2 regions of the Serratia sp. CoH_122_TC_1 genome follow, and region 2 is predicted to be linked to the other one. Evidence: riboswitches for the same ligand, from Rfam matches in the RefSeq annotation. Region 2 holds a riboswitch; the other holds the start of a gene.
What was found. Region 2 has a riboswitch for fluoride ahead of AC2FC2_RS11800 (DHHA2 domain-containing protein). Riboswitches for the same ligand answer to the same signal wherever they lie in the genome.
Positions count from the first base shown of each region.

Region 1: linked by a shared signal. The riboswitch ahead of crcB (fluoride efflux transporter CrcB) and the one ahead of AC2FC2_RS11800 (DHHA2 domain-containing protein) in region 2 are both predicted to bind fluoride.

Region 1 covers NZ_JBXWLA010000015.1:85,340-100,266, forward strand. The annotation lists gene leuS (leucine--tRNA ligase) at 1-1,104, shown strand, start outside; gene lptE (LPS assembly lipoprotein LptE) at 1,119-1,679, shown strand; gene holA (DNA polymerase III subunit delta) at 1,676-2,710, shown strand; gene nadD (nicotinate-nucleotide adenylyltransferase) at 2,700-3,362, shown strand; gene rsfS (ribosome silencing factor) at 3,551-3,868, shown strand; gene rlmH (23S rRNA (pseudouridine(1915)-N(3))-methyltransferase RlmH) at 3,872-4,342, shown strand; gene mrdA (peptidoglycan DD-transpeptidase MrdA) at 4,381-6,276, shown strand; gene mrdB (peptidoglycan glycosyltransferase MrdB) at 6,285-7,397, shown strand; gene rlpA (endolytic peptidoglycan transglycosylase RlpA) at 7,408-8,499, shown strand; gene dacA (D-alanyl-D-alanine carboxypeptidase DacA) at 8,676-9,887, shown strand; gene ybeD (DUF493 family protein YbeD) at 10,124-10,387, shown strand; gene lipB (lipoyl(octanoyl) transferase LipB) at 10,522-11,190, shown strand; gene lipA (lipoyl synthase) at 11,183-12,148, shown strand; gene tatA (Sec-independent protein translocase subunit TatA) at 12,244-12,453, opposite strand; gene AC2FC2_RS18995 (diguanylate cyclase) at 12,673-13,734, shown strand; fluoride riboswitch at 13,834-13,896, shown strand; gene crcB (fluoride efflux transporter CrcB) at 13,973-14,356, shown strand; gene AC2FC2_RS19005 (TetR/AcrR family transcriptional regulator) at 14,660-14,927, shown strand, end outside.
Region 2 covers NZ_JBXWLA010000008.1:33,107-48,033, reverse strand. The annotation lists gene AC2FC2_RS11850 (agmatine deiminase family protein) at 1-1,064, shown strand, start outside; gene AC2FC2_RS11845 (hypothetical protein) at 1,160-1,363, opposite strand; gene AC2FC2_RS11840 (TetR/AcrR family transcriptional regulator) at 1,462-2,160, opposite strand; gene AC2FC2_RS11835 (MDR family MFS transporter) at 2,204-3,718, shown strand; gene AC2FC2_RS11830 (efflux RND transporter periplasmic adaptor subunit) at 3,865-5,019, shown strand; gene AC2FC2_RS11825 (efflux RND transporter permease subunit) at 5,022-8,177, shown strand; gene AC2FC2_RS11820 (efflux transporter outer membrane subunit) at 8,179-9,633, shown strand; gene AC2FC2_RS11815 (DUF1493 family protein) at 9,818-10,195, shown strand; gene eno (phosphopyruvate hydratase) at 10,395-11,675, opposite strand; gene AC2FC2_RS11805 (universal stress protein) at 11,690-12,118, opposite strand; gene AC2FC2_RS11800 (DHHA2 domain-containing protein) at 12,122-13,024, opposite strand; fluoride riboswitch at 13,130-13,204, opposite strand; gene AC2FC2_RS11795 (DJ-1/PfpI family protein) at 13,500-14,069, opposite strand; gene AC2FC2_RS11790 (hypothetical protein) at 14,785-14,927, shown strand, end outside.

The sequences.
Region 1 (14,927 bases), on a different contig from region 2:
ATGGAGTCATCCTGGTACTACGCGCGTTATACCTGCCCGCAGTACGACAAAGGGATGCTGGATCCAGCCGCCGCCAACTACTGGCTGCCGGTCGATCAGTATGTTGGCGGCATCGAACATGCCATCATGCACCTGATGTATTTCCGCTTCTTCCACAAACTGCTGCGTGACGCAGGCCTGGTCGATTCCGATGAGCCGGCAAAACGCCTGCTGTGTCAGGGTATGGTGTTGGCAGATGCCTTCTATTACACCGGTAACAGCGGTGAGCGCGTGTGGGTTTCTCCCGTCGACGCCAATGTTGAACGCGACGACAAAGGCCGCATTATTAAAGCCACCGATCCACAAGGTCGTGAACTGGTCTATGCTGGCATGAGCAAAATGTCGAAGTCGAAAAACAACGGCATCGACCCACAGGTGATGGTTGAGAAATACGGCGCCGATACCGTACGCCTGTTCATGATGTTCGCTTCACCGGCAGAAATGACGCTGGAGTGGCAGGAGTCCGGTGTGGAAGGGGCAAACCGCTTCCTGAAACGCGTCTGGAAACTGGCCTACGAACATCTGGAAAAAGGTGCAGTTCAGCCGCTGAACGTTGCGACACTGAACGAAGAACAAAAATCACTGCGCCGCGATCTGCACAAAACCATCGCCAAAGTGACCGACGATATCGGCCGCCGTCAGACGTTCAACACCGCGATTGCCGCGGTGATGGAACTGATGAACAAGTTGGCCCGTGCACCGCAAGAAAGCGAGCAAGATCGTGCGCTGTTGCAAGAAGCACTGCTGTCCGTGGTTCGGATGCTGTATCCGTTCACTCCACACGTGTGCTTCTCTCTGTGGCAGGCTCTGGGTGGCGAAGGTGATGTGGATACCGCAGTCTGGCCGCAAGCCGACGAGCAAGCGATGGTCGAAGATTCCAAGCTGGTGGTTGTGCAGGTAAACGGCAAGGTTCGCGCTAAAATCACTGTGGCAGCGGATGCAACCGAAGAGCAAGTGCGCGCGCGCGCTGCCGAGGAACATCTGGTCGCTAAATATCTGGACGGGGTTACGATTCGCAAAGTGATCTATGTTCCTGGCAAATTGCTTAACCTGGTTGTGGGTTAACACAAGGAGGCGTTGTGCGACATCGTATTCTGACGTTGTTGCTGGGGTTGGCGGTGCTGGTCACCGCTGGCTGCGGTTTTCACCTGCGTGGCACCACGCAGGTACCCTCAGAAATGAAAACGCTACTGCTGGATAGTGGAGACCCTTATGGCCCGCTGACCCGTGCAGTGCGTGAACAGTTGCGTCTAAGCGGCGTGACCATTGTCAAAGATGCGAAACGTAAGGATCTCCCTTCCCTACGCATCATTGGCGCAACCGAAAGCCAGGATACCGCGTCTATCTTCCAGGACGGTAAAACCGCTGAGTACCAGATGGTGCTGACCGTTCAGGCACAGGTGCTGCTCCCGGGTCACGATTTGTATCCGCTGAGCGTGAAAGTGTTCCGTTCGTTCTTCGATAACCCACTGACCGCACTGGCTAAAGACTCCGAACAGGAGATCATTCGTCAGGAAATGCGTGAGCAGGCCGCGCAGCAACTGGTGCGCAAACTGCTGACCGTGCACGCGGCGGAAGAAGAAACGCAACAGAAAGCCGCTGCCGCCGGTGAAAAAGCGGCCAGCCGTGTAGATCAATGATTCGTATTTATCCTGAACAACTTGCCGCGCAGCTCCGAGAAGGGCTGCGCGCTTGTTATTTATTGAGTGGCAATGAACCGTTACTGTTGCAGGAAAGCCAGGATCTGATCCGTCAGGCGGCGCAACAACAGCAGTTCACCGAGCATTACAGCATTTCACTTGATGCCCATACCGACTGGGACGCCATTTTCAGCATCTGTCAGGCCATGAGCCTGTTTGCCAGTCGCCAGACGCTGATGCTGATCTTCCCGGAGAACGGACCCACCGCGCCTATCGGTGAACAGCTAATCAAGCTGGCCGCCCTGCTGCATGACGATATTTTGCTGATACTGCGTGGGCCGCGCCTGACCAAGGCGCAAGAAAACAGCGCCTGGTTCAAGGCTCTCACTCCGCATGGTGCTTATGTCAGTTGCCAAACACCTGAGCAAGCCCAATTGCCACGCTGGGTAGCACAGCGCGCCAAAACCATGAAATTGGAATTGGACGACGCGGCCAATCAGTTGCTGTGCTATTGCTACGAGGGCAACCTGCTTGCGTTGTCGCAGGCACTCGAAAGGCTGTCACTGCTGCATCCAGACGGTAAACTCACGCTACCGCGCGTTGAACTGGCGGTAAACGACGCCGCACACTTCACGCCATTCCACTGGCTAGATGCTCTGTTGGCAGGTAAAAGCAAACGTGCCTGGCATATCCTGCAACAGATGCAGCAGGAAGATGTCGAACCGGTCATTTTGCTACGTACCCTGCAGCGCGAATTACTGCAATTGCTGAATTTGCAACGACGCATGGCATCAGTGCCGCTGCGCACGTTGTTTGATCAGTACAAAGTGTGGCAAAACCGCCGCAATCTGGTCACTCAGGCATTACAGCGGCTATCCGGTACCCAACTGCGGCAAGCTGTGCATCTGCTGGCGCAGATTGAAATCACCCTTAAACAGGATTACGGCCAATCGGTTTGGTCGGAACTGGAAACCCTGTCAATGCTGCTGTGCGGCAAACCTCTGGCCACGAGTTTTTCAGATGCCCACTAAAACGCAAGACACCACCGTTCTGCACGCCCTGTTTGGCGGTACCTTTGACCCAATCCACTACGGCCATTTACGGCCGGTGGAGGCCCTCGCAGCAGAAGTTGGCCTGAGCCGGGTCACGCTACTGCCAAACCATGTTCCCCCGCATCGCCCTCAGCCCGAGGCTAATGCACAGCAACGGTTGAAAATGGTAGAGCTGGCAATCGCCGGCAATCCGTTATTTGCCGTAGACGACCGTGAGCTGCACCGCACAACGCCGTCCTATACCATAGAGACGCTGGAAGCCATTCGTAAAGAACGTGGCGCTGAATTGCCTCTGGCGTTTATTATTGGCCAGGACTCGCTCTTGTCGTTGCACAAATGGCACCGCTGGCAATCGCTGCTGGAGACCTGTCATCTGCTGGTGCTGGCCCGTCCCGGTTACAATGACCGGATGGACACGCAAGAACTGCAGCAGTGGCTGGAACAGCATCAGGTGACCGATGCCAGACAGCTTAGCCTGAAACCTCAGGGCTATATCTATCTGGCAGACACACCGCAGTTGGAAATTTCTGCCACGGAAATCCGCCAGCGCCGCCATCAGGGCCTCAACTGTGATGACCTGTTGCCACGTTCAGTACAACGCTATATCGAGTTACAGGGTTTATATCGCTAGCGAGAGCTGCATGATATACTGCGCCGCTATTTTTCAGGTATTCGCTGAAAACCCCGGAAACCTTAGCTGGCCGGGCAGTCACCAGCTGGCTTTCAGCGGCATCCTGCCGACTTATCATTGATTCAGGCCGCAATACGGGCAGTTGCCCGCCGCAGTCGAATAAACCGAACACACCCGAGGGGGAACCTTTGCAAGGTAAAGCGCTCCAAGATTTCGTCATCGATAAAATTGATGACCTGAAAGGCCAAGACATTATCGCTCTGGATGTACAGGGTAAATCCAGCATCACCGATTGCATGATCATCTGCAGCGGCACCTCTACCCGTCACGTGATGTCGATCGCCAACCACGTTGTGCAGGAAGCGCGCAACGCCGGTATGGAACTGTTCGGCATGAAAGGTCAGGAAGCTTCTGACTGGGTGGTTGTCGATTTAGGCGAAGTGATTGTTCACGTGATGCAGGAAGAAAGCCGTCAGTTGTACGAGCTGGAAAAACTCTGGAGCTAAGCGGTGAAACTGCAACTGGTAGCGGTCGGCACTAAAATGCCAGACTGGGTGCAGACCGGCTTTATGGATTATCTGCACCGCTTTCCAAAAGACATGCCGTTTGAGCTGACCGAAATCCCGGCGGGCAAGCGCGGCAAGAATGCCGATATCAAACGCATTCTGGAAAAGGAAGGCGAGCAGATGCTGGCGGCGGTGGGCAAAGGCAATCGTATTGTCACGCTGGATATCCCCGGAACGCCGTGGGAAACACCGCAGTTGGCGCAACAGCTCGAACGCTGGAAGCAGGATGGCCGCAACGTCAGCCTGTTAATTGGCGGCCCAGAAGGGCTAGCCCCCGCGTGCAAGGCCGCAGCCGAACAAAGTTGGTCACTCTCGCCGTTGACATTGCCGCATCCTTTAGTGCGCGTTCTGGTGGCTGAAAGCCTCTACCGCGCCTGGAGTATTACAACAAATCATCCTTACCACCGGGAATAATCGGTGGTAACCGTGACAGAGTGAAATAAAGCAGCGGGATGAAAATAGAACGTAACCCTTTTCGCGACTATACGGCTGAATCGGCCCTGTTTGTACGCCGCGCCCTGGTGGCGTTCTTGGTCATCCTGGTGCTGACCGGCATCCTCATCGCCAATCTGTATAATCTGCAAATCGTCCGCTTTGAGGATTACCGCACCCGCTCCAACGAAAACCGCATCAAACTGGTGCCCATCGCGCCCAGTCGCGGCATCATTTACGATCGCAACGGCACCCCGCTGGCGCTCAACCGCACGATTTACCAACTGGAACTGATGCCGGAAAAGATCGACGATCTTAAGGCTACGCTACAGGCATTGCGGCCCGTGGTCGATCTGACCGATGACGACATCACCAATTTCGAGAAAGAGCGCAAACGCTCGCGCCGTTTTGTCTCTATCCCGGTGAAAACCGCCCTGAACGAAGTGCAGGTGGCGCGTTTTGCCGTTAACCAATTCCGCTTCCCCGGTGTCGAAGTTAAAGGCTATCAGCGCCGCTACTATCCTTATGGATCTGCCCTGACCCATGTGATCGGCTACGTGTCGAAGATCAACGACCGTGACGTTGAACGGCTGGATAAAGATGGCAAGTTGGCCAACTACGCTGCCACACACGATATTGGCAAGCTGGGCATCGAACGCTATTACGAAGATACCCTGCACGGCAAAACCGGCTACGAAGAGGTTGAAGTCAACAACCGCGGGCGTGTCATTCGCCAGTTGCACGAACAGCCGCCTTCTGCCGGGCAGGACGTTTACCTGACACTGGATCTCAACCTGCAACGCTATATCGAACAGTTGCTGGTGGGCAGCCGGGCTGCGGTAGTCGTGAGCGATCCGCGCACCGGCGGCATTCTGGCGATGGTGTCCAACCCTAGCTATGATCCGAACCTGTTCGTCGACGGTATCTCCAGCAAAGACTACCAGGGGCTGCTGAACGATCCGAACCGGCCGCTGATCAACCGTGCAACGCAAGGGCTTTATCCCCCAGCCTCCACGGTGAAGCCGTACATTTCCGTCTCGGCACTCAGCGCTGGGGTGATCACCAAAAATACGACGCTGTTCGATCCCGGTTGGTGGCAATTACCCGGTTCGGAAAAACGCTTCCGCGACTGGAAAAAGTGGGGCCACGGCCGCCTGAATGTGACCAAAGCGCTGGAAGAATCGGCGGATACCTTCTTCTATCAAGTCGCCTACGATATGGGCATCGATCGCCTGTCGACCTGGCTGACCAGGTTCGGTTACGGCGAATATACCGGTATCGATCTGTCCGAAGAGCGTTCTGGCTTGATGCCGACCCGCGAGTGGAAATTCAAGCGTTATAAAAAACCCTGGTACCAGGGCGATACCATTCCTGTAGGCATAGGCCAAGGCTACTGGACGGCTACGCCTATCCAGATGTCCAAGGCACTGACCACGCTGATAAACGACGGCAACGTCAAAACGCCACATCTGTTGCAGAGCACCAGAATCAATGGGGCACTGGTGCCATTTAGCCAAGAAGAAAGCAAGCAGATCGGCGATATTCATTCCGGCTTCTGGGAAATTGCCAAAGACGGCATGTATGGTGTAGCCAACCGTCCGAACGGGACGGCGCGTAAGTACTTCGCGGATGCACCTTACAAAGCCGCGGCGAAATCGGGTACCGCACAGGTATTCGGCTACGAAACCTACAACGCCCACAAACTGGCGGAGCACCTGCGTGACCACAAATTGATGACGGCGTTTGCACCGTACAACAACCCTACGGTGTCGGTCGCCATCATTCTGGAAAACGGCGGCTCCGGTCCGGCGGTCGGGACAATAACCCGTCAGATCCTCGACCATATCCTGTTGGGCGATAACAATACGCAATTACCATCTGAAGCCCCACTGCCACCAGGCGTAGAGGGTGATTAAGGTAGAACATGACTGAAAGCCAACAAAAAGGGTCGATCTGGACCAAAATCCACATCGACCCTACATTCCTGCTACTCATTCTGGCCCTGCTGGTCTACAGCGCGTTCGTCATGTGGAGCGCCAGCGGGCAGGACATTGGCATGATGGAGCGCAAGATCGGCCAGATCGTCATGGGGCTGATCGTGATGGCCGTCATGGCACAAATCCCACCGCGGGTGTATGAAAGCTGGGCGCCGTATTTGTATATCTTCTGCGTAATCCTGCTGATTTTGGTGGATGCCTTCGGCCAAATCAGTAAAGGGGCTCAGCGCTGGCTTGATCTCGGCTTTGTGCGCTTCCAGCCGTCCGAGATTGCCAAGATTGCCGTGCCGCTGATGGTGGCGCGCTTTATGAACCGCGACGTCTGTCCGCCTTCGCTGAAGAATACCGCCATCGCACTGGTGCTCATTTTCCTGCCAACGCTGTTGGTTGCCGCACAACCGGATCTGGGGACCTCAATTCTGATCGCCGCCTCCGGCCTGTTCGTGCTGTTTCTGTCCGGCATGAGCTGGAAGCTGATCGCCGTGGCTGCGGTATTGCTGGCTGCCTTTATCCCCGTACTGTGGTTCTTCCTGATGCACGGCTATCAGCGCGACCGCGTCATGATGCTGCTCGATCCGGAAACCGACCCGCTTGGTGCCGGCTATCATATTATTCAGTCAAAAATCGCTATTGGCTCCGGTGGTCTGTCAGGCAAGGGTTGGTTGCACGGTACCCAGTCGCAGTTGGAATTCCTGCCGGAACGCCACACCGACTTTATCTTCGCGGTGTTGGCCGAAGAGTTAGGGCTGATCGGGGTGCTGGTGCTGCTGGCACTGTACCTGCTGGTGATTATCCGCGGTCTGATGATTGCCGCCAAGGCACAAACGACCTTCGGCCGAGTGATGGTCGGCGGCCTGATGCTGATTTTGTTTGTTTATGTGTTTGTTAACATTGGCATGGTCAGTGGCATTTTACCGGTAGTTGGCGTACCTTTGCCTCTGGTCAGCTACGGGGGTTCGGCGCTGATTGTGCTTATGGCCGGGTTCGGCATCATCATGTCGATCCACACGCATCGGAAAATGATGTCTAAAAGTTTATAAGAGGTGAGTAATGCGTAAGGAATGGCTTTGGGTCGGCGTAGTCGCGGTGTTACTTTCCGCCTGTACCGCCCCGACCTCGGAACAGCAAGCACCGCCGCAGCAGCCGTATAACGGGCCGGTGGTGGAAATCGGTGGCGTTGAGCCTCAATATGAACCCTATAACCCTAATAACTTGCAGGATTATAAGGTTAATGGCGACACTTACCGCATTGTGAAAGATCCGCAGAACTTCTCGCAAACCGGTCTGGCGAGTTCCTATGGCGAAGAAGCCCGAGGCAACACCACGGCGCTGGGTGAACAGTTCGATCCTAACGGTCTGACCGCCGCACACCCGACGCTGCCGATCCCAAGCTACGTACGCGTGACCAACCTGGCCAATGGCCGCCAACTGGTGGTTCGGGTTAACGATCGCGGCCCTTACACCAAAGGTCGCATTATCGATCTGTCGAGAGCCGTGGCCGATCGCCTGAACCTGTCCAACAACACCAAGGTCAAGGTTGATTTCATCAATGTTGCACCGGACGGCACCCTGAGCGGTCCTGGCACCATCGGTACTACCGTCGCCAAACAAAGCTACGCCCTGCCTTCACGCCCGGATCTTGGCTCCAGCAGCATGGGCACCCCGGTACAGCAGGACGTTCCTGTCGCGAGCGGCGCAGCAGTTCGCCCCATTGACAACAGCAGCCTGAATAACGGCGATGACGCCCCAGCAGCGGCCACCAGCAACAGCGGCCGCAGCGGTTTCCTTGGTGCGCCGAGTGCCGTACCGGCTGGCGTGTTGGAAGGCTCAGAGCCTGAACCTGCAGTCAGCGCTGCCGCCATTGCGGCCCCTGTAGCTGCCACAGCAGCCGTTGGTGCAGGCAGCATGGCTTCTGGCGGAAGCTATGTCGTCCAGGTTGGTGCACTGAGCAGTGCCGAACGTGCACAGACCTGGCAACAAAGCCTGAGCCAAAAGTTTGGCGTGCCCGGTAAAGTGGCTGCCAGCGGCAACGTTTATCGCGTACAGTTAGGCCCGTTCAGCAGCCGCCAACAAGCGACTCAGCTGCAGCAGCGCCTCGCTAGCGAAGCGCAGCAACAATCTTTTGTCACTGCTGCACCTTAAACAGAGTTCCGGCAGATATCGCGACTGATACTCCTTCCTTTAGCTGAAACATTTTCTTTCAGCTAAAGCCAGTAAAGCGCGATGAGTCAGAGGATTGGCTAATGCCTGCCGGGATCTCATCTGTTATAGTGTGGCTCGTTTTTAACTTTACCCTCATGGATGTTGTAGTCTCGATCATGAAACAAGTAACTTCTTTCCGCTTAATCAAGAGCATAGCGCTCGGCACCGTTATCGCGATGAGTGCAACTACTGTTGCGCATGCCGATGACGTTAATATCAAGACCATGATCCCAGGGGTACCGCAGATCGACGCGGAAGCCTACGTCCTGATTGATTACAACTCCGGTAAAGTTTTGGCCGAAATGAACGCCGATGCGCGCCGCGACCCAGCCAGCCTGACCAAAATGATGACCAGCTACGTCATCGGCCAGGCACTGAAAGCAGGTAAAATCGGCCAGGAAGACCTGGTTACCGTCGGACAAGATGCCTGGGCAACCGGCAACCCGGTATTCAAAGGCTCTTCGCTGATGTTCCTGAAGCCAGGCGACCGCGTACCGGTTTCCAAGCTGACCCGCGGCATTAACCTGCAGTCCGGCAACGATGCCTGTGTGGCCATGGCCGACTACGTGGCAGGCAGCCAGGACGCATTTGTTAATCTGATGAATACTTACGTCAGCAAGCTGGGCCTGCAGAACACCCACTTCCAAACCGTACACGGCTTGGATGCACAGGGTCAGTACAGTTCAGCACGCGATATGGCGTTGATCGGCCAGGCGCTGATCCGCGACGTACCAGATGAATACGCGATTTATAAAGAAAAAGAGTTCACCTTCAACAATATCCGCCAGATGAACCGTAACGGTTTGTTGTGGGACACCAGCCTGAACGTGGACGGCATCAAAACCGGCCATACCGATGCAGCAGGTTATAACCTGGTTGCCTCTGCAACAGAAGGCCAGATGCGCCTGATCTCTGCGGTGCTGGGTGGTCGTACTTATAAAGGCCGTGAAACCGAAAGCAAAAAACTGCTGACGTGGGGCTTCCGCTTCTTCGAAACCGTTGCGCCACTGAAAGTGGGCAAAGAGTTTGCCTCTGAGCCAGTGTGGTTCGGCGATACAGACCGCGTTGAATTGGGCGTAGACAAAGACGTCTATCTGACCATTCCACGCGGCCGCATGAAAGACCTCAAAGCCAGCTACGTGTTGAACACACCAGAAATTCATGCCCCTCTGGCTAAAAACCAGGTTGTCGGCAGCATCAACTTCCAGCTCGATGGCAAAACCATCGATCAGCGCCCACTGGTGGTGATGAACGAAGTGAAAGAAGGTGGTTTCTTCAGCCGTATCGTGGATTACATCAAACTGATGTTCCACCACTGGTTCGGTTAACAGTTGAAACGGGCGAAATCGCCCCCATATACTGATTAACTTTAACTCCCGCTCCGGCGGGAGTTATAATTTATAGATTAGCGATACCCTAAATAATTGGAGTTGCGTCGAGGCGGCAACCGTATGAATCCCGATGAACTTACTCAAGTAAGTGATTCGGCTAAGTAAGGGCAGCCAACAAAGGGGCAGTTTCAAGTATGACGGGACTATATTGATAGCCGCACTCTGGAGCGCACATGAAAACTAAACTGAACGAACTGCTCGAATTCCCTTGCTCATTTACCTACAAAGTAATGGGCTTGGCACAACCCGAGCTGGTAGACCAGGTGGTTGAAGTGGTGCAGCGCCATGCTCCTGGGGACTATAACCCACAGGTTAAACCGAGCAGCAAAGGCAATTACCACTCCGTTTCCATCACCATTAACGCGACTCATATAGACCAGGTAGAAACCTTATATGATGAGCTGGGCAACCTTGAAATTGTCCGCATGGTGCTGTAATTCCAGCACAAAAACCTGCTTTTCAGCCCGGGCTAGAGCATTCTCTGCCCGGGTTGCGCATTTTTGGTCAGCGAAATGCTGGTCGCGGGCCAGAGCGCCCGGTATAATGGCATTACCACTTCTGTAACCTGGCGATGACTCTTTTGCAACCAGACAAGATCATTTTGCGTCAGCTGGGGTTGCAGCCCTACGAGCCTGTATCCCTAGCCATGCACAACTTCACCGATCGCCGAATCGAGACCACGCCAGATGAGCTGTGGCTGGTTCAGCATCAGCCGGTGTTTACCCAAGGCCAAGCCGGTAAAGCCGAGCATCTGTTAATGCCGGGTGACATTCCGGTGATTCAGAGCGATCGCGGCGGCCAGGTGACCTATCACGGCCCGGGGCAGCAGGTGATGTATGTGATGGTTGATCTGAAACGCAACAAGGTTGGCGTTCGGCAGCTGGTCACGGCTATTGAAGATACCGTTATTAATACCCTTGCCCATTTCAACATCGCGTCACGCGCCCGTCCGGATGCGCCCGGTGTTTACGTGGGGGAGCAAAAAATTTGTTCGTTGGGTTTGAGGATCCGCAAAGGCAGTTCATTCCACGGCTTAGCCCTGAATGTCGCCATGGATCTTACCCCCTTCCAGCGTATCAACCCTTGTGGTTACGCCGGCATGCAGATGACACAGGTCAGCGCGGTTGTGCCTGGCGTTGGTATTGAAGACGTACACCCAGTCCTGGTACAGGAATTTGTTCATTTACTCGGCTACCCGAAGGTCGAGCTTCGTAACTGGAACCTGCACGATTATGAGTAAACCAATTCAGATGGAACGCGGCGTCAAATACCGCGATGCAGACAAAATGGCGTTGATCCCGATTAAAACGGTGGTCACCGAACGGCAGGAGCTGTTGCGTAAACCCGAGTGGATGAAAATCAAACTCCCTGCCGACTCTACCCGCATTCAAGGCATTAAAGCCGCAATGCGTAAAAACGGTCTGCATTCGGTGTGCGAAGAAGCTTCTTGCCCGAACCTGTCTGAGTGCTTCAACCACGGTACGGCCACCTTTATGATCCTGGGCGCTATCTGTACCCGCCGCTGCCCATTCTGCGACGTGGCACACGGCCGCCCTGTTGCCCCGGATGCTAACGAGCCGGAGAAACTGGCTCAGACCATCGCCGATATGGGCCTGCGTTATGTGGTCATTACCTCGGTTGACCGCGACGATCTACGTGACGGCGGTGCTCAGCACTTTGCCGATTGTATCGCCGCCATCCGCGCCAAGAACCCGACTATCAAGATTGAAACCCTGGTACCGGACTTCCGTGGCCGTATGGATCGCGCACTGGAAATCCTGACCGAAACGCCACCAGACGTGTTCAACCACAACCTGGAAAACGTACCGCGCGTCTATCGTCAGGTTCGTCCGGGCGCTAACTACGAGTGGTCACTGAAGCTGCTGGAACGCTTTAAAGAAGCACATCCTCACATCCCAACCAAATCAGGCCTGATGGTCGGTCTGGGTGAAACCAATGCGGAAATCGTTGAAGTGATGCGCGATCTGCGTCGCCATGGTGTGACCATGCTGACTCTGGGCCAGTATCTGCAGCCAAGCCGTCATCACCTGCCAGTACAGCGTTACGTCAGCCCGGCAGAGTTCGACGAAATGAAAGAAGAAGCGATGGCGATGGGCTTCACCCATGCCGCATGCGGTCCGTTTGTTCGTTCATCCTACCATGCCGATTTGCAGGCAAAAGGGATGGAAGTGAAGTAATCGCAGCAATGAATTGTTACGTTTCTCATCACGGAAACGCCAAAAAACGGATGTCCTTGCGGCATCCGTTTTTTATTGCCCAACCAAAAGCGTAATTACTGGTCTTTCTTTTCCACGCTCTGCGGGTTGGACTGGCTTTCAGCGGTGTTCGCTGCTGGCGGTGTCGTATCATCACCGACCGCCTTTTTAAAGCCTTTCAGCGCAGCGCCTAAATCTGCGCCCAAAGAACGCAGCTTGCTGGTACCGAACAGCAAAATGATCAACACCGCAATCACCAGAAGTTTGGTAATACTGAGACCTTCCATACTCACCTTCTTATTCATATAGCGCTGCGGACGCAGCGAAACAACAAAGCTTGCCTGATAATATTTACCTACTTTCCCTGAGCCAAAACAACATCAACATGTAACAGAGTGAGATCTTGAGCCAAGATGCTATTTTAAATGCATTGAACATTAATCAGACTATTCTGAGTTTCTTAGCTGCATGCTACGCTGTCATTCTACTTACTGTGGAGTTGCCGGATGTACACGCCTTCAGTCATTGATACCAGACGTTCCGGCCTCAGCTTCGCCAGACGCACCTATCTGCCTCGCATTGTCGGCCTTGGGGTCGGTTTTATCTGTGTATTCTCGGTGCTTTATTCACAGCAGACGTCTCCTTGGATATGGGGCCTGCTGGTTCTCCACGGTTTTATCTGGCCACACCTTGCCTACCAATGGGCACGTCGTTCCGCTATGCCTTTCAAGGCTGAGATCCGCAACCTGCTGATCGATTCATTTTTTGGTGGGCTGTGGGTGGCGATGATGGCATTCAATGCCTTACCGTCAGTCGTTATCCTGTCGATGATGGGCATGAACAACATTGCCTCCGCCGGAAAATCACTGTTCCTCAAAGGATTGGCCGTGCAAGTGTTCAGTGCCCTGGCGATCGGTGCCGTGCTGGGTTTTCCCTTTCAACCACAAAGCACAGCGCTGCAGATCTATCTGTGCCTGCCGATGATCTATCTCTACCCCACGCTCTTGGGGCTGGTGACGTACCGCACCGCCAAACGGCTGGCGGAGAAAAAACAGGAACTGCTGCGTATCAGCATGCGTGACGGCCTGACAGGGCTGTATAACCGCCGTCATTGGGAACATTTGCTCCATCACCAATTTGACAGTTGCCGGCGCTATCAGCACAGCGCAACACTGATTTTGATGGATATCGATCGTTTCAAAACCATCAACGACACCTTCGGGCATGCGCTGGGGGACGAGGCCCTGGCGGTGTTGGCCGAAGAGCTGTTAATTGGATTACGTGCAGTGGATATTGTTGGGCGCTACGGCGGGGATGAGTTTGGAGCCGTGTTGCCAAACACCAGCGCTGAACAAGCCAGTATTGCGCTGGTACGCATTCAGGAGCGGCTGAACGACATTATTTTCCGTGAGGCGCCACAGCTAAGATTGAATATCAGCGCCGGCATCGCCGATTATCACGGTGAAATGACCGGCTATCTGGACTGGTTAAAAGCCGCTGACAACGCGTTGTATCGTGCGAAGAACAACGGCCGCAATCGCCTGGAACTCGCGGTGCCCAATCATTAATACCAAGAGTGACAATTTCTGCTTTCCACGTCACTTTTGATACTACAAAACCGTCGGCGCTGGGTGTAAGATCCCACCAGCGCGGCAAAAACAGCGGCGTCGAATCACGGAGATGACATTCCTCCATAACCGCCTTCACAGGCTGATGATGTCTACGTAACCTCTCAGAGGGGTACGTAGCATTGTGCCTGGACCTTTCTGAGTTTGACTTCCCATTTAATGAAAGGCAGTTTTGACCATGTTGAGTTCTTTACTGGCAGTTTTTATTGGCGGCGGTGTGGGCAGCGTACTGCGCTGGGCCATCAGTATGAAGATGAACCCGCTGAATGCCCATATCCCCCTGGGTACTCTGGCGGTGAATTTGCTGGGGGGTTTTATCATCGGCGCCGCTATCGCCATTTTCTCTCGAATGACGCATCTGGATCCTACCTGGAAGCTGCTGATTACCACCGGTTTCTGCGGCGGTTTGACCACCTTCTCCACCTTTTCGCTGGAAGTGGTCTATTTGCTGCAAGATGGGCGTTTCGCCTGGGCTCTGGCCAATATGTTACTCAACCTGGCGGGCTCGCTGGCGATGACCCTGCTGGCGTTTATGCTGGTCATTTGGATTAATGGGCAATGAGCTAATTTCGTTGCCTTAATGTTTCCTTAATCTGCCCAGCCCATAATCTCATCCAGTATCCCCCACTGGATGAGAACTCAGATGTTTAGTCTGCCAAGAACCGCCACTGAAGTTACCGCAACTCTGCTGTGCCTGCTGATTGTTGGCACCTTCATCAAGGTTTATCTGTTCGCCTGACGTTCAGCGCCCCGACACCGACCTTTACAGTTGTGATATTGCCTATTGCCGTTGTTGCATTACAATTGAGAATGAACGTTCACACCCAGAAAGTGAAACGCATTTCTCTTGGCAAAGGATCGGGACATGATATCCACCAGCGACAGCAGGCAGGCTAAAGTACAGGCTCGCCGCGACCAGATTGTCGACGCAGCAAAACTCTGTTTTCGCCAGCACGGTTTTCACGCCGCCAGCATGGCGGAAATCGCACAAAACTCCCAACTGAGCGTCGGCCAGATCTATCGCTACTTCGACAACAAAGATGCGATCATCGAAGAGATCGTTAATCGTATCATCACCAGTAAAATGCGGCGGCTCGAGGATCTCGGCGATCATATCAACCTGATCGCCGGCA
Region 2 (14,927 bases):
CTATGGGGCTGTCGCTACCCGCCCATGCTGCGCAGGCTATACCTGGAGAGGGCTGGCGTATGCCTGATGAAGGAGAGGTGCAGCAGCGCGCGTTTATCTCCTTCGGTGCGCAGCGGGCAATTTGGGCCGACTACACGTCGGGCGTACAGGATGCTTTAGGGCGAGTTGCCTGTGCCATCGCGCAATATCAGCCGTTAACGGTATTTTGCCGGGAGAAAGAACGGCAACTGGCAGAAGAGAAATGCGGTACCCACAATGTGACCTTCATTATCACTGAGCTTGATGATATTTGGATGCGCGACATTGGCGCCAACTTTGTGGTTAACAATCAAGGCAAGCTGGGGGCCGTGGACTTTAACTTTAACGGTTGGGGCAACAAACAGCAGCATACTTATGATTCGCGCCTGGCGGCGTTTGAAGCGAAACATTACGGCGTCGCCAATATACGGCGTAGCGGACTGGTGGGAGAAGGCGGCGGCATTGAGGTGGATGGCCATGGCACCGGGATCATGACCGAAAGCAGTTGGGTCAATGCTAACCGCAACCCTGGCTGGAGCCGTGACCGGGTTGAGCAAGAGTTAAAAGAGATGCTCGGCCTGCGCAAAATTATCTGGCTGCCGGGAATTAAAGGTAAGGATATTACGGATGCCCACGTCGATTTTTATGCCCGCTTTGCCAGCCCAGGGGTGGTGGTGGCTAATTTAGATACCGATCCTGACTCTTACGATCACAAGGTGACGCAGGCCCATTTGGCTATCCTCAAACAAGCAACCGATGCCGATGGTCGCAAGTTAAAGGTGCATACGATGTCGCCCCCGATGGATCCACGCCGCAGCCGTTTCAGCAAGGGCAATCCGGATTTTGCTGCGGGATATATCAATTATTTTGTGATCAACGGTGCGGTTATCGCCCCGGAGTTTGGCGACGCTGAGGCGGATGCCGCCGCGTTGAATTTGTTAACAGAGCTTTACCCCGATCGTGACGTGGTGCAGCTGAATATTGACGCCATTGCCGCTGGCGGTGGGGGGATTCACTGCGTGACCAACCAACTGCCGGCAGTGTAAACGGCACATCGTCAAGCAGGGTCATTTTTGGCCCTGCGGTTATTATGCCGATGGTGCGTAAACGTATTTTTCACGCCTGTTAGCCAAAGGGTAACTTATTGATAATCCTTTAGCTTCAGAACATACTTTTTCCAGAAGTGGCTTGAAAGGAATGCGTAAAGCAGGGTGACAATGATTGAAGCAAGGCAGGCTTTAGCCAGGGAAAGGGGGAAATCAAACTCGCCAATATGCGTTATCAAATAAATGGCAAAAGCGACAGCAGCGACCAGTGCCAATCTCTTACGCCTTTCCTGTGTCATCGTTAATCCCTTCAATCTTAAAGCGGTGATGTGACACTCTCTCATCTGTAGGCTTTACCGCACAATCATTAATTCCAGTTTTTCAAGCGTGCTCATCTTTAGCGCTGTGGCCCCAGCCCTTGAGTCAGCAGCGTAATGGCGTGACGGGCGATAACATCGGCGTTCAACGGATTATCATCGTCATTACGGTGCCATTTTGGCGCGGTGGCTAAGGGCAACAGCGTCATGCCAAACAGGGTAATAAACATCAGCGACGGCTCCAGGCCTGCATTGAGCTTGCCCTCTGCTTGCCAGCGAATGATCGATTGCAGCGCTGTTTTGCGTTGCGTATCCCCAAATCGCTCGTTCATGCGTTGTTTCAAAATGCCGTTGTCACTCATCACTTCACGTAACCACAGTGGCGCAAACCATGGGTGATCGGTCGAGATGTCGATAAATCGCTGTGCCAGTTGGGTGAAGGCGGCCACGGGATCGTCTGTATTGGCGTCAAACACGCTGCCGGCAGCAAGCCTAACCGGCAGAAAACGCTCGTCTATCAGCACATCCAGCAACTGTTCGCGGTTGTGAAAATAGTAGTGCAGCATGGCAGGGGTTACGCCGGCCTCACGGGCAATGGCATTCAGCGACGTATCGGCAATGCCTTGACGGGCAAACATATTCAGCGCGGTGTCGAGTAAATGCTCGCGTTTTTCTGCGCCATTAGCACTGCCGCTAGGGCGACCGGGGCGCCGTGGTTTTTGAACGTTTTGTGCTGTCATCGCGGTGAGATCCATTGACCGGAGAAAAGAATAGTTCATATATTAATTACTCAATTAATTAATTACAAGCGGGCTCACTTACATGGGTACGGATAACGTAGCAGGCAACGAAGAAAACGGCAGGGTGCATGAACAGGCCCCCTCGATCCGTTTGTTGTTCTCAGCACTGCTGCTGGTCATGTTACTGGCGGCGCTCGATCAGACGATTGTGTCTACTGCGTTGCCGACTATCGTCGGCGAATTCGGTGGTCTGGAGAACCTGTCGTGGGTGGTGACCGCCTATCTGCTGGCGTCGACCATTGTGGTGCCACTGTATGGCAAGTTCGGCGATCTGTTCGGACGCAAGATCGTGTTACAGATAGCCATTGTGGTCTTCTTGCTCGGTTCCGTGCTGTGCGGGTTAGCGCAGAATATGACGGAGCTTATCCTGATGCGTGCGTTGCAAGGGCTGGGTGGGGGTGGTTTGTTGGTCGTGACCATGGCCGTGGTGGGTGATGTGATCCCACCGGCCGATCGTGGGCGCTATCAAGGGTTATTTGGTGGGGTCTTTGGTTTGGCGACGGTGGTTGGGCCGCTGATCGGTGGGGTGTTGGTGCAACATTTCTCTTGGCGTTGGATTTTCTATATCAACCTGCCACTGGGGATCTTCGCACTGTTAGTGATTGGTGCGGTGTTCCAATCCAAGGTTAACCGGGTCAAACATGAGATTGATTTCCTGGGCGCCAGTTATCTCGCGGCAGCGTTGACCTGTATCATCCTGTTTACCAGCCAGGGTGGCACGGTAATGGCCTGGTCTGACGGCCAATTGTGGTGCATTTTGGCGTTTGGTCTGGTGTCGATAGGCGGATTTATCTACGAAGAGCGGCTGGCGAGCGAACCGATCATTCCGTTAGGGCTGTTCCGTAATCGCACCTTTATGTTGTGTGCATTGATAGGCTTTATCGTCGGTATGTCGCTATTTGGGTCGGTGACCTTCCTGCCGTTGTATCTGCAGGTGGTGAAGGATTCCACACCGACCCAGGCGGGGATGCAATTACTGCCGCTCATGGGGGGGATTATGATCAGCTCCATCATCAGCGGACGGTTGATCAGCAAACACGGCAAATACCGCATCTTTCCGATCATCGGCACGCTGTGTGCGTTGGCGGGGATGATACTGCTGGGTACGTTGAAAAACTCGACCCCGGTGCATTTGCTGTATCTCTACATCAGCCTGTTGGGGTTAGGCTTGGGTATGGTGATGCAGGTGATGATCCTCGCGGCACAAAACAGCGTAGAGCCGAAACATATGGGGGTCGCCACGTCCAGTGCTACGCTATTCCGTTCCATCGGGGGGTCTATTGGCGTCGCCGTATTTGGCGCGATTTTTACCAACGTGCTGCACAGCCGTCTGGCCGCTTTGCTGCCTGAAGGCACTGAGTTGCCACGTTCACTGGGGGCAAGTGCCGTGCATCATCTGCCCGCGGCGCTGCAACAGGACTACCTGCAGGCATTCGGTGGTGCGATTCACTCGGTGTACCAAATTGCCGCCGTGGTGATGGCACTGGCATTTGCGTTAACCTGGTTGCTGAAAGATATCCCGCTTCGAAAGAAATAGTTCGCTTGCCAGTGCGTAGCAGGTGCGCACCGGCTCTCTTCATGCTCTGCGATGCAATTTTACTGAATCCTTACGTAACCCTGTCAGACTAAAAACGTCGCTTTCTATATATTGAGAATAAACGTTCTCAATAGGATAGAAAGTCGATGCAAAGGAAAAAGGTTTTTCTTGTCAGCCTGTCGTTGTTACTGGCCGCTTGTGATGGCCAAAGTGGCAGCGCCCCCACAGGCGCCCGTGGCGTACAGGAGGTGGGGGTGGCGACACTGCATGGCCAATCTGTAACGCTGAGCAGCGATCTGACCGGTCGAGTGAACGCCACCATGACGTCGGACGTCCGTCCTCAGGTGGAAGGCATTATCCAGCGTCGCCTCTTTACCGAAGGCGCAGAAGTCAACGCCGGCCAGGTGCTGTATCAAATCGACCCTGCAACCTATCAGGCCAGTTATGATCAAGCGGCCGCACAGGTGAAAAGTGCTCAAGCCACGGTGAACGCCAGTCGCCTGAAAGCACAACGCTATGCTGTTTTGGTCAAAGAGAACGGTGTGTCCAAGCAAGACGCAGATGATGCAATGGCGTCCTACCTGGAGGCCGTTGCCGCGGTGGCACAGTACAAGGCGACGCTGGAAACGGCCAAAATCAATCTTGCCTATACGCAGGTACGCGCGCCTATCTCCGGCCGTATTGGTATTTCGTCGGTGACACCCGGTGCGCTGGTGACTGCCAGCCAAACGGATGCGCTGGCAACCATTCGTGCGCTCGATCCTGTCTATGTCGATCTCACACAGTCCAGCACTCAACTGCTGAAATTACGCAAACAGCAGGCTTCGTTACAACGTGACGATGTCACGCCGGTAACCCTCAATCTCGAAGACGGTACGCCTTATTCTCATGCAGGCAAGCTCGAACTGACAGAAGTGTCGGTAGATGAGTCTACGGGCTCTGTCACGCTGCGTGCCGTGTTCCCCAATCCAGAACACGAATTATTACCCGGCATGTATGTTCACGCCAAAGTCGATAACGGTGTTGATCCCAAGGGGATCCTGGCGCCACAGCAGGGTATAACCCGCAACGCTAAGGGTGAGGCGACTGCGCTGGTGGTTAACGCCCAAAACAAGGTTGAGCAGCGCACCGTCACCACCGAGCGCGTTATTGGCAGCAGTTGGCTGGTCAGTCAGGGGCTTAATGAGGGGGACCGGTTAATCGTCGAGGGCACGAACAAGGTGGCTGTCGGCACGGAGGTCAAGGCGGTTGAGGTGCAAAAACCGGCGGGTACCGCTGTGGCTAACGGCGGGGATCAGTAACCATGGCGCAATTCTTTATTCGCAGGCCCGTGTTTGCCTGGGTGATTGCGATCATCATCATGTTGTGCGGACTGATGTCGATCAACTCGCTGCCCATTTCGCAATACCCTGACGTGTCACCACCGCAGATTTCCATTTCCGCTACGTATCCGGGCGCAGATGCGGAAACCCTGGAAAACAGCGTTACCCAGGTGATTGAACAGCAGCTAACCGGCCTGGATGGGCTGCTGTATTTTTCGGCGACCAGCAGTTCCGACGGTTCAGTGAGCATTAACGTCACCTTCGATCAAGGCACTGACCCCGATATCGCTCAGGTTCAGGTGCAGAACAAGGTACAACAGGCGGAAAGCCGCTTGCCGGCCGAGGTCACCGCCCAAGGGGTGACGGTGAAGAAATCCCAGAGCAGCTTTTTGCTGATCGTCGGCCTGTATGACGAGACGGACAAGGCCAGCATGGCGGATATTTCTGACTATCTGGTGAGTAACATTCAGGATCCCTTGTCACGTATCGACGGCGTCGGCGACGTGCAGGTGTTCGGTTCAGAATACGCGATGCGCATTTGGCTAAACCCAACCAAGCTGGCGTCCTATTCACTGATGCCATCCGATGTAGAAACGGCTATTGAAGCGCAAAACACCCAGGTTTCCGCCGGTAAGATCGGCGATTTACCCTCGGGTGCCGATCAGCAACTGACCGCCACCGTGAAGGCGCAATCACGCCTGCAAACGCCGGAGCAGTTCCGCAATATCATCTTGAAAAGTGACAGCAGCGGGGCGCTGGTGCGTCTGGGCGACGTAGCGCGGGTTGAGCTGGGTAACGAGGATTACTCTTCCAGCGCTCGGTTGAATGGCCACCCGGCATCCGGCATTGCGGTTAAATTGGCTGCCGGGGCCAACGCGCTTAACACCGCCAAATTGGTGAAGGCAAAGGTGGCGGAATACCAAACGTCCATGCCGAATGGCTACAGGGTCGCCTATCCGAAAGACAGCACCGACTTTATCAACATTTCGATCGAAGAAGTGGTGAAAACGCTGTTCGAGGCGGTGGTGCTGGTCGTGATCGTGATGTTTGTATTCTTGCAGAATTTACGCACTACGCTGATCCCCACCATTACCGTGCCAGTGGTATTGCTGGGGACCTTTGGTGTGCTCGCCGCTTTCGGGTATTCGATCAACACGCTGACGCTGTTTGGCATGGTGTTGGCGATCGGCCTGTTGGTCGATGACGCCATCGTGGTGGTGGAGAACGTCGAACGTGTGATGCGGGAAGAAAAACTGCCGCCGCGTGAGGCGACGGAAAAATCGATGTCGGAAATCACTGGCGCACTGGTGGGTATTGCCATGGTGCTGTCAGCGGTATTCCTGCCGATGGCGTTCTTTGGTGGTTCGACCGGGGTGATCTATCGCCAGTTCTCCGTCACCATTGTGGCTTCTATGGTGCTGTCGGTGATCCTGGCATTGACGCTGGCACCGGCCCTCTGTGCAACCTTGCTGAAACCCACCCATGAGGATTTGACCAACAAAGGCCTGCTTGGCAAGTTCAACCGCGGCTATAACCGTCTGCAAGCGAAGTACGCCGACAAGGTGGGCCGGGTGATCCACAGCCCAATGCGGTATCTGCTGCTGTACGGCCTGCTGTTGATTGCCGCCGCAGTGATGTATATGCGATTGCCGACCGGCTTTTTGCCCAACGAAGATCAGGGCGTGGTGATGGTGCAGTATACCTTGCCGGCTGGGGCAACAAATGCCCGTACATCCGCGGTCAGCGACGTGGTGAAGGATTATTTCCTGAACGATGAGAAGGCCAATGTCAGTACTATTTTCACCATTAATGGTTTTGGGTTCAGCGGCAGCGGGCAAAATGCCGGTATGGCTTTTGTCAGCCTGAAAGACTGGAGCCAACGCACCGGCGCTGCGAATACCGCCGACGCGATAGCCAAACGTGCAATGGCGCACTTCGCCACGATTCGCGACGCTCAGGTCTTCTCAATGAGTCCACCGGCAATTGACGGCTTTGGGCAGTCTGACGGCTTTACCTTCGAGTTGCAGGCTAAAGGGGCAACTACCCGCGCAGAATTGCAGGGGATGCGCGATCAGATCATCGCCGCCGCGGGGAAAAACCCAAACCTGAGCGCCGTGCGTGCCAATACGTTGCCGGATACGCCGCAATTGCAGGTGGAGATCGACAATGACAAATTGCAGGCGTTGGGCCTTAGCGCCAGCGACGTGAGCAGTACCCTGACCAGCGCGTTCGGCAGCACCTACGTCAACGACTTTATCGATCGCAACCGGGTGAAAAAAGTCTATATGCAAGGGGATGTGGAATACCGCGCCAAACCGGAAGACCTCGATAAATGGTTTGTGCGCGGGACATCCAGTACAAGTACCACCAGCATGACACCGTTTTCGGCCTTTGCCGCCTCCCATTGGATCTACGGACCGGAAAACTTATCACGCTACAACGGCCTGTCGTCCTTTGAAATTACCGGTGAGGGCGCACCGGGCGTCAGTTCTGGCACGGCGATGGATGAAATGGAAGCGCTGGCCGCGAAATTCTCCTCTGCCAGCAGTTTCTCGTGGAGCGGCCTTTCTTACCAGGAACGCCTGACCAGTGGGCAAGCGGCATCGCTGTATGCCATCTCGCTGGTTGTTGTGTTTCTGTGCCTCGCTGCGCTGTATGAGAGTTGGTCCATTCCGTTTGCTGTGATGATGGTGGTACCGATGGGCGTGGTTGGCTCGCTGTTGGCGATCACGCTGCGCGGTCTGGAAAATGACATTTACTTCCAGGTGGCGCTGTTGACCATTATCGGTTTGTCGGCCAAGAACGCGATCCTGATCGTTGAATTTGCCGAAGAGAAATACCAACGGGGTGAAACCTTAATCGCCGCAGCGATAGAAGCCTCCCGCATGCGTTTGCGCCCCATCCTGATGACCTCCCTGGCATTTACCGCCGGTGTCTTGCCGTTGGCGGTTTCCAGCGGTGCAGGGGCCAACAGCCGGATCGCCATTGGCACGGGGATCATTGGCGGCACCCTCACGGCGACGTTGCTGGCTATCTTCTTCGTTCCTTTGTTCTACGTATTGGTGCGACGGATGTTTTCACGCAAAACGACCCACGCCACACCAGTAAAAAATAGTGCGCCACAGGCAGGAGAATAATGTGCTGCAACGTTTAATCATTCTGACACTTCCGCTGTTCCTGGCGGGGTGTCTCTCGCTGGATCCTGACTACCAGCGCCCGCAAGCGCCGGTCCCGGCCAATTTACCGCAGGGGGCGGCTTATACAGCGCCTTCCGGTAAATTGTCATTGAGCTACACGGATATCCCTTGGCGTGACTATGTGGTCGATGCCAAGTTACGGCAGGTGGTGGCGATGGGGCTGAGCAGCAGCCGCGACCTGCGTGAAGCCATTGCCAATATCGAATCGGCGCGGGCGCTGTACGGCGAACAACGTTCCGATTTGTTCCCAACCGTTAATGCCGGTGTGGACGGCAGCCGTGGTCGTGCGCTGACCGGCAACGGTAATGCGACAGCGATAAGCCAGAGCTATGAAGCGACGGCAGGCACCAGTGCATTTGAACTGGATTTATTCGGCAAAAATCGCAGCCTGTCACGTTCCACCTTTGAAACCTATCTGGCGGAGTCAGAAGCCGCGAAAAGTACCCGGCTGACGTTGATCGCCGATATTGTCACTGACTGGGTGAATGTTGCGGCTGCGCGCAGTAACCTCACCGTCGCTAAGAGCACCATGGAAAGCGCCAGCGCATCCTTGGCGGTGACGCGCAAAAACCAACAAAACGGCATTCTGTCGATGGTCGACGTCGCTTCGGCGGACACGGTGTATCAGCAGGCACGATCGGACGTGGCCAGTTACACCACCAGTGCCGCCCAGGCAAAAAATGCCCTGGACCTGGTCGTGGGGCAAAGCGTGCCAGAAAACCTGCTGCCAACGGGGATTGAAGCGCTGTCAAACATCATGAAAGAGGTACCGGCCAGTGTGTCATCGCAGGTGTTGCTGAACCGGCCTGACGTATTGGAGGCCGAGCATAATCTGAAGGCTGCGAATGCCAATATCGGCTCTGCCCGCGCGGCGTTCTTCCCGTCGATCAGCTTGACCGCCAGCGGTGGCGTGGGCAGCGGGGAGTTGTCATCACTGTTTAGTAAGGGCGTCGGCGTTTGGTCCTTTGCGCCGAGCATCAGTTTGCCGATCTTCACCGGGGGCTATAACACGGCGCAGTTGAACTACACCAAAGCGCAGAAAGACCTGTATGTCGCTACCTATGAAAAAGCGGTACAGACGGCCTTCCAGGAAACGGCCGATGCGTTAGCACGTAAAGGGACTATTCAGGAACAGTTGGCGGCGCAAACGGGCTATGTGGCGGCGTCGCAAGAGTATTACCGCCTTGCGGAGCTGCGTTATCGACATGGTGTGGATACGTATCTCACGATGCTGGATGCGCAACGGACATTGTATACCGCCCGTCAGTCGTTGATTACAGCACGGCAAACCGAGTACCAGAACCTGATTACGCTGTATAAGGTGTTGGGGGGCGGTATTACGGCAGAGAAACACAGTGACGCTGTCATTGCCAATAATGCCTCGCTAACCCAATAAACTTTGTCGACAGCAGTAACGCTATTACGCAGGGTGGAGTGACGCCGCTCTGCGTATTTTTATACCCATTCTGTGGTGAAAGTGTAAAGAAAAGGAAAATAACCTCGTTGAAAAGAACTCGTCACAATCAACAGAGTCTGAATGGTATTGCATCATTCGCGCAGCCAAATACATTGAGGTTGAAATGGAAAGTGATATTCAGCAACAGGTGATCTCGGTAATTGAGCGGTATAATCCATCCGGCCTCCTTAAAAGGGGGGTAGCCATTACTCTGAATACGGAAATAAACAAAGAGCTAAACCTGTCGTTACCGGTATCGGAGACCTTGATGCGCGGCTACTTCGACGCTTTTCTCATCGACAGCAGCAATTACAGCCATGAGTTATATTTCAGGCCAGCATCAAAATCAGCCCTGTTATTTTCTTCATCAACGCGTCGCAGTCATCACTGGGATCTTGAAATAGAACGGATCCGGCCGTTGTATGTTTATATGCTGGTGCGATCGGCCCGGGCCAAGCGCTGGCTTTATGATATCCATTTTCTGATTGAGCAATTAAAGTAATGTGGCGCTGAAGTAAGTATAAAAAGAGTAAGAACATGAATGTTCATTTAATAATGATAATTCTGATGACATTAAAAGGCCCACATTCGGCACGCTACCGAACGTGGGCCCATGAACCGCGTCATGCAAACTGTCCAACATAACGGGGTTGAGGGAATTAACATGAGACCCGAAACCCATGGGCAGACGCACAATAAGCTCATTTAAAGGCAGACTTCCCTGCAAATCTTGCCGATGAGCCTAACTCATCCTCAATTCTCATGAGTTGATTGTATTTTTCAATACGCTCCCCCCGGCATGGCGCACCCGTTTTTAGATGGCCGGCGCGCATTGCTACTGTCATATCAGCGATAAAACTGTCCACTGTTTCACCACTGCGGTGTGAGATAAAAGCCCCCCAATTATTGTCATGACAAAGCTGAACTGCGTCAAAGGTTTCACTGAGGGATCCAATCTGGTTAAGTTTAATTAATGCGGCATTGGCGAGGTTTTCGTCAATACCGCGCTGAATATACTTCACGTTGGTCACGAATATGTCGTCACCTACCAGTTCTACCTGGTCTCCCAATGTATCGTGGAGAATTTTCCATCCTGTCCAATCATCCTCAGCGAGGCCATCTTCAATCAAAACAATCGGGAAGTTTTTAACCAATGTCTGGTAATAGTTCGTCATCTCCTGCGAAGTAAGCTCGGTATTCTCTGTGTGCAAGTGATATTTGCCGTTACGATAAAACTCGCTAGAGGCAGGATCCATACAAATGACAATATCTTCGCCTGGGCGATAACCCGCTTGCTCAATCGCCAGAACAATCAATTCCAGGGGCTCACGATTAGAAGAAACGGCAGGTGCAAAGCCACCTTCATCTCCCACACCTGTCGACAGCCCCTTTTCAAGAAGGACTTGGCGGAGTGAATGATAGACTTCGCTACCCCAGCGCATGGCCTCCCTGAATGTCGGTGCTCCGTAAGGCGCAATCATGTACTCCTGAAAATCAGCACCTTGTCCACGGGCATGAACCCCCCCGTTGATGATATTCATGCACGGCACAGGGAGGAGATTTGCCCCAATACCGCCAAGATAGCGGTACAAAGGCGTATGGCATAACTGCGCGGCGAGTCGTGCTACCGCCAATGACACGCCCAAAATAGCATTTGCACCCAGATGTTCCTTGTTATCCGTTCCATCCAGAGCAATCATAATGTCATCTATGCCACGCTGATCGCGTACATCATGCCCTTTAAGGCTGTCATTAATCTTGGTGTTAATAGTTTCGACTGCGTTGAGGACGCCTTTTCCTCCAAAGCGAGTTTTATCATTATCGCGCCGCTCGATGGCCTCACGGGAACCCGTACTGGCTCCGGAAGGTACAGAGGCTCTTGCAAAGGTGCCGCAGGGGGTAATGACATCGACTTCAACGGTCGGGTTACCTCGGGAGTCCAGAATTTCTCGGGCAACAATCTTCTCAATAATAAAGCTCATATAAACCTCGTATATCAGTGAGTAGAAATATGTTTAATCAACACATCGACGGTCAGGCGGTTAATAAACGCAATGGAATGTGATGAGAACATCCCAAACAGCCTGTTTTTATGGCCCAGAATGACCAGATCAACACCTGTGTCAGTGATGCAGATATCGACGTCTTGGAATCGATCGATCGTGACAATTTCTTTTACATCAACAGGGAAGCCGGCTGATACCACTAGCCTGCTTAACATGGCTTTTGCCGCGATAACGTTGGCAGACTGGCGGTCTTTTGTTAAAGAATCAGAGGCAATATCGAGTTCACGGTAATCCGAAGTGAGGTGTCCAAGGGTGATAGCCGTTCCTTGTTCCTGAAGACGGTGAGCAACACTTTGGAGTAGACGTTGTCCGTCAGACTCATCGCTGATCAATAAGAGAGCATGTTTATACATTGGCATTGACTACCTCGATAACCTTGATATAGCCCTCGTCAGCCAGGGGAGGATGTCTTTTTTCCTACTGATAACCCCCGGCAAGGACAAACAGGTGAAGTTGAGTGCATTATTTTCTGAGAAATATAACGTTGAGTTTTTTTGAAAAATATCCGTGAAAGCCATTATTGCTATATCGACATCGCCGGAATGACCTTCCTTCTCAAGCGCGGCAATAAGGTCTGGAAGAAGGGTTTCTACTTCAGACATGGCTGCGATTTCAATTTGTGAAAGTAACACCGACAGGCCGTCAATTTGGTAGCGTTTGGCATCTCTCATGAGAAGAGTATGGGGATTTTTCCCTTGGATATCGGTTTTAGCGGCCAGCAAGCCCTTAACAAAGGCGTCATAGTTAAGCTTGCTGATGGGGATTAAAGCCTCTATGGCGGCAATATCATGGAGGGTAGTGGTCGGTGAACTGAGGGCGACAGTATCACTCAAAATGGCTCCTAGCATCAGGGTCGCCTGAGCTTTGGATATAGGCAGTTGGCTCTCACGGGCAAGGATTTGCCAGATGATTGTGGCACTGCATCCGACAGACCGTATCCAAACGTCGGGAGGATTTTGCGTCATGACAGTGCCTAGCCGGTGGTGGTCAATGATGCCGATAATATTACTGAGAGCTAAAGAAAGGGGGCCTTGTTCCGCATCGGTAAAGTCGACCAGCCAGACCGGTTTACCATTCAGATCTTCGATCAATAGTGGAGGGGGCTCAACACCGGCTTGCTGCAGAATGAACGCAGTTTCAGCGGTGATTTCACCGAGTCGGAATGCAGTTGCGGCCTTCCCAAGCATGTTTAGCCAGTCCGCGGTCACAAGAGTGCTACAGATACTGTCACTGTCGGGATTTTGATGGCCAAAGACGTAGATCATCTTGCCGTCTCCTCTGAGGTATCAGAAGAGAAACGAATGAAGAAGAAAACGCTAATTTTTTTCATAACGGTACCTGACATACGTGCCTAAGGATAAAAGCAAAAATGTATATCAGGCGTCATCATCCGAACTGGACAGTCCGGCGGTTGGGAAAGGTGGAACACCATCACCTTGGCAAAAAGCATAGGTGAAAATCACAATGTGTGCAACAAAAGTTCAGTCTGCTATTCCCTTTTCAAAATCGTCGGAGCAGGTAGAAAATTTTTTCAAGCGCCCCCCGGAGCATGGCGTGTAGGTGCTTTATTCTGACTGAGAAGCAGGGCGACGGGGAAGCCTGTGATGGCCCTGATGTCGCCCCTGTCTTGATGACTCTCGGTATTTACCCCAACCGCAAGCAATCCTTGCCAGGGTACTGTAAGAGTGCGGTAACGCTAACCGATAAAAGACCGATAGGCGTATATGTGACGTTGTAACTCTATTGTTGCAATATTTCCGCGAATTTTGCCAACCATTGCGGATGTGCAGGCCATGCCGGGGCCGTGACCAGATTACCGTCGACGTGGGCTTGATCGATTCCGATATCCGCATAGTGACCGCCGGCCAACTGCACTTCTGGGGCACAGGCCGGGTAGGCACTACAGGTTCTCCCTTTTAAAACGCCGGCAGCGGCCAACAGCTGGGGGCCGTGGCAAACGGCGGCGATCGGTTTACGTGCCGCATCAAAGGCCTGTACCAGTTTGATAACCTGCGGATTCAAGCGCAGATACTCAGGGGCTCTGCCGCCGGGGATCAACAAGGCGTCATAGTTTTCTTCTTTCGCGGTTGAAAAGTCTGCATTCAAAGTAAAGCGATGGCCGGGTTTTTCACTGTAGGTTTGCGCACCGTCAAAATCATGGATCGCCGTCATGATGTAGTCGCCTTTAACTTTGTCGGGGCAAACCGCATCAACCTGGTGACCAATCATCTGTAATGCCTGAAACGGCACCATAGTTTCATAATCTTCGGCATAGTCGCCGACCAGCATCAGGATCTTTTTCTTACTCATGAGGACGTTCTCCGGAGGGGGAAAGGATCCCTAACATATAGCTTATGCGGGCAGGGAGCGCGAACCAGAATCAAGGCAGTGGCTTGCCTTCTCTGCGGTATCGCGTCGATACGCCTGGAAACGGCCTGCGGTGATAGGTATTATTTTACTCGCATCATGAAAGCAACTTAACAGGTATTGATTAAGGGCTTTTTGATGAAAAATTTCTTTCAATAAGATAAATAAATTAAATCTAACAACATAATCATGTTGTTAGTCTTGTTATTTTTAATGCAGGATATTTATATCAGTCAGGTTACTTGCATATACCTACTGGTATCCTATATTAAAATTTCTGCTGGAAATAGGTTTGTGGCGTGTTAATTTTTCTCGCGGAAAATTCGTGTCGAAAACAAAGCACAGCCATTACAATGCATTATTATTAACCTGCTAACAATGTATATTACTTGCATGTATTAGCGGGTGTGCGTATGCCGAGCCATATTTATCGATACGTAACGGGTTCATAAACCAACTCGTGGGAATATATTGCCAATTTTTCTGAGCAATAATTCCGTGCTTAATAACAGTAATGATACTTGCTTGTTTGTTCGCGCTTGCGGGTATTCAGTGTGGATTTTTTAGGTAATTTAAAACTCAGGAGTTTTATTGCGCAGCTAAATATAACTTAACGATATCTTTGCTTACTCAGTAGGCAACGAGGAGGCGTTTTATCATGAGTGCAAATCAATCTAATTTATCAGACTCTCACTATGGTTATGACTTTGTCGTAGCCACTTCTCAGGCCAGTATTAATGGAACGATGAAAGAATATTTATACAATTCCGTCTTCCCCACGGTAAAGATGTATTGGAATCA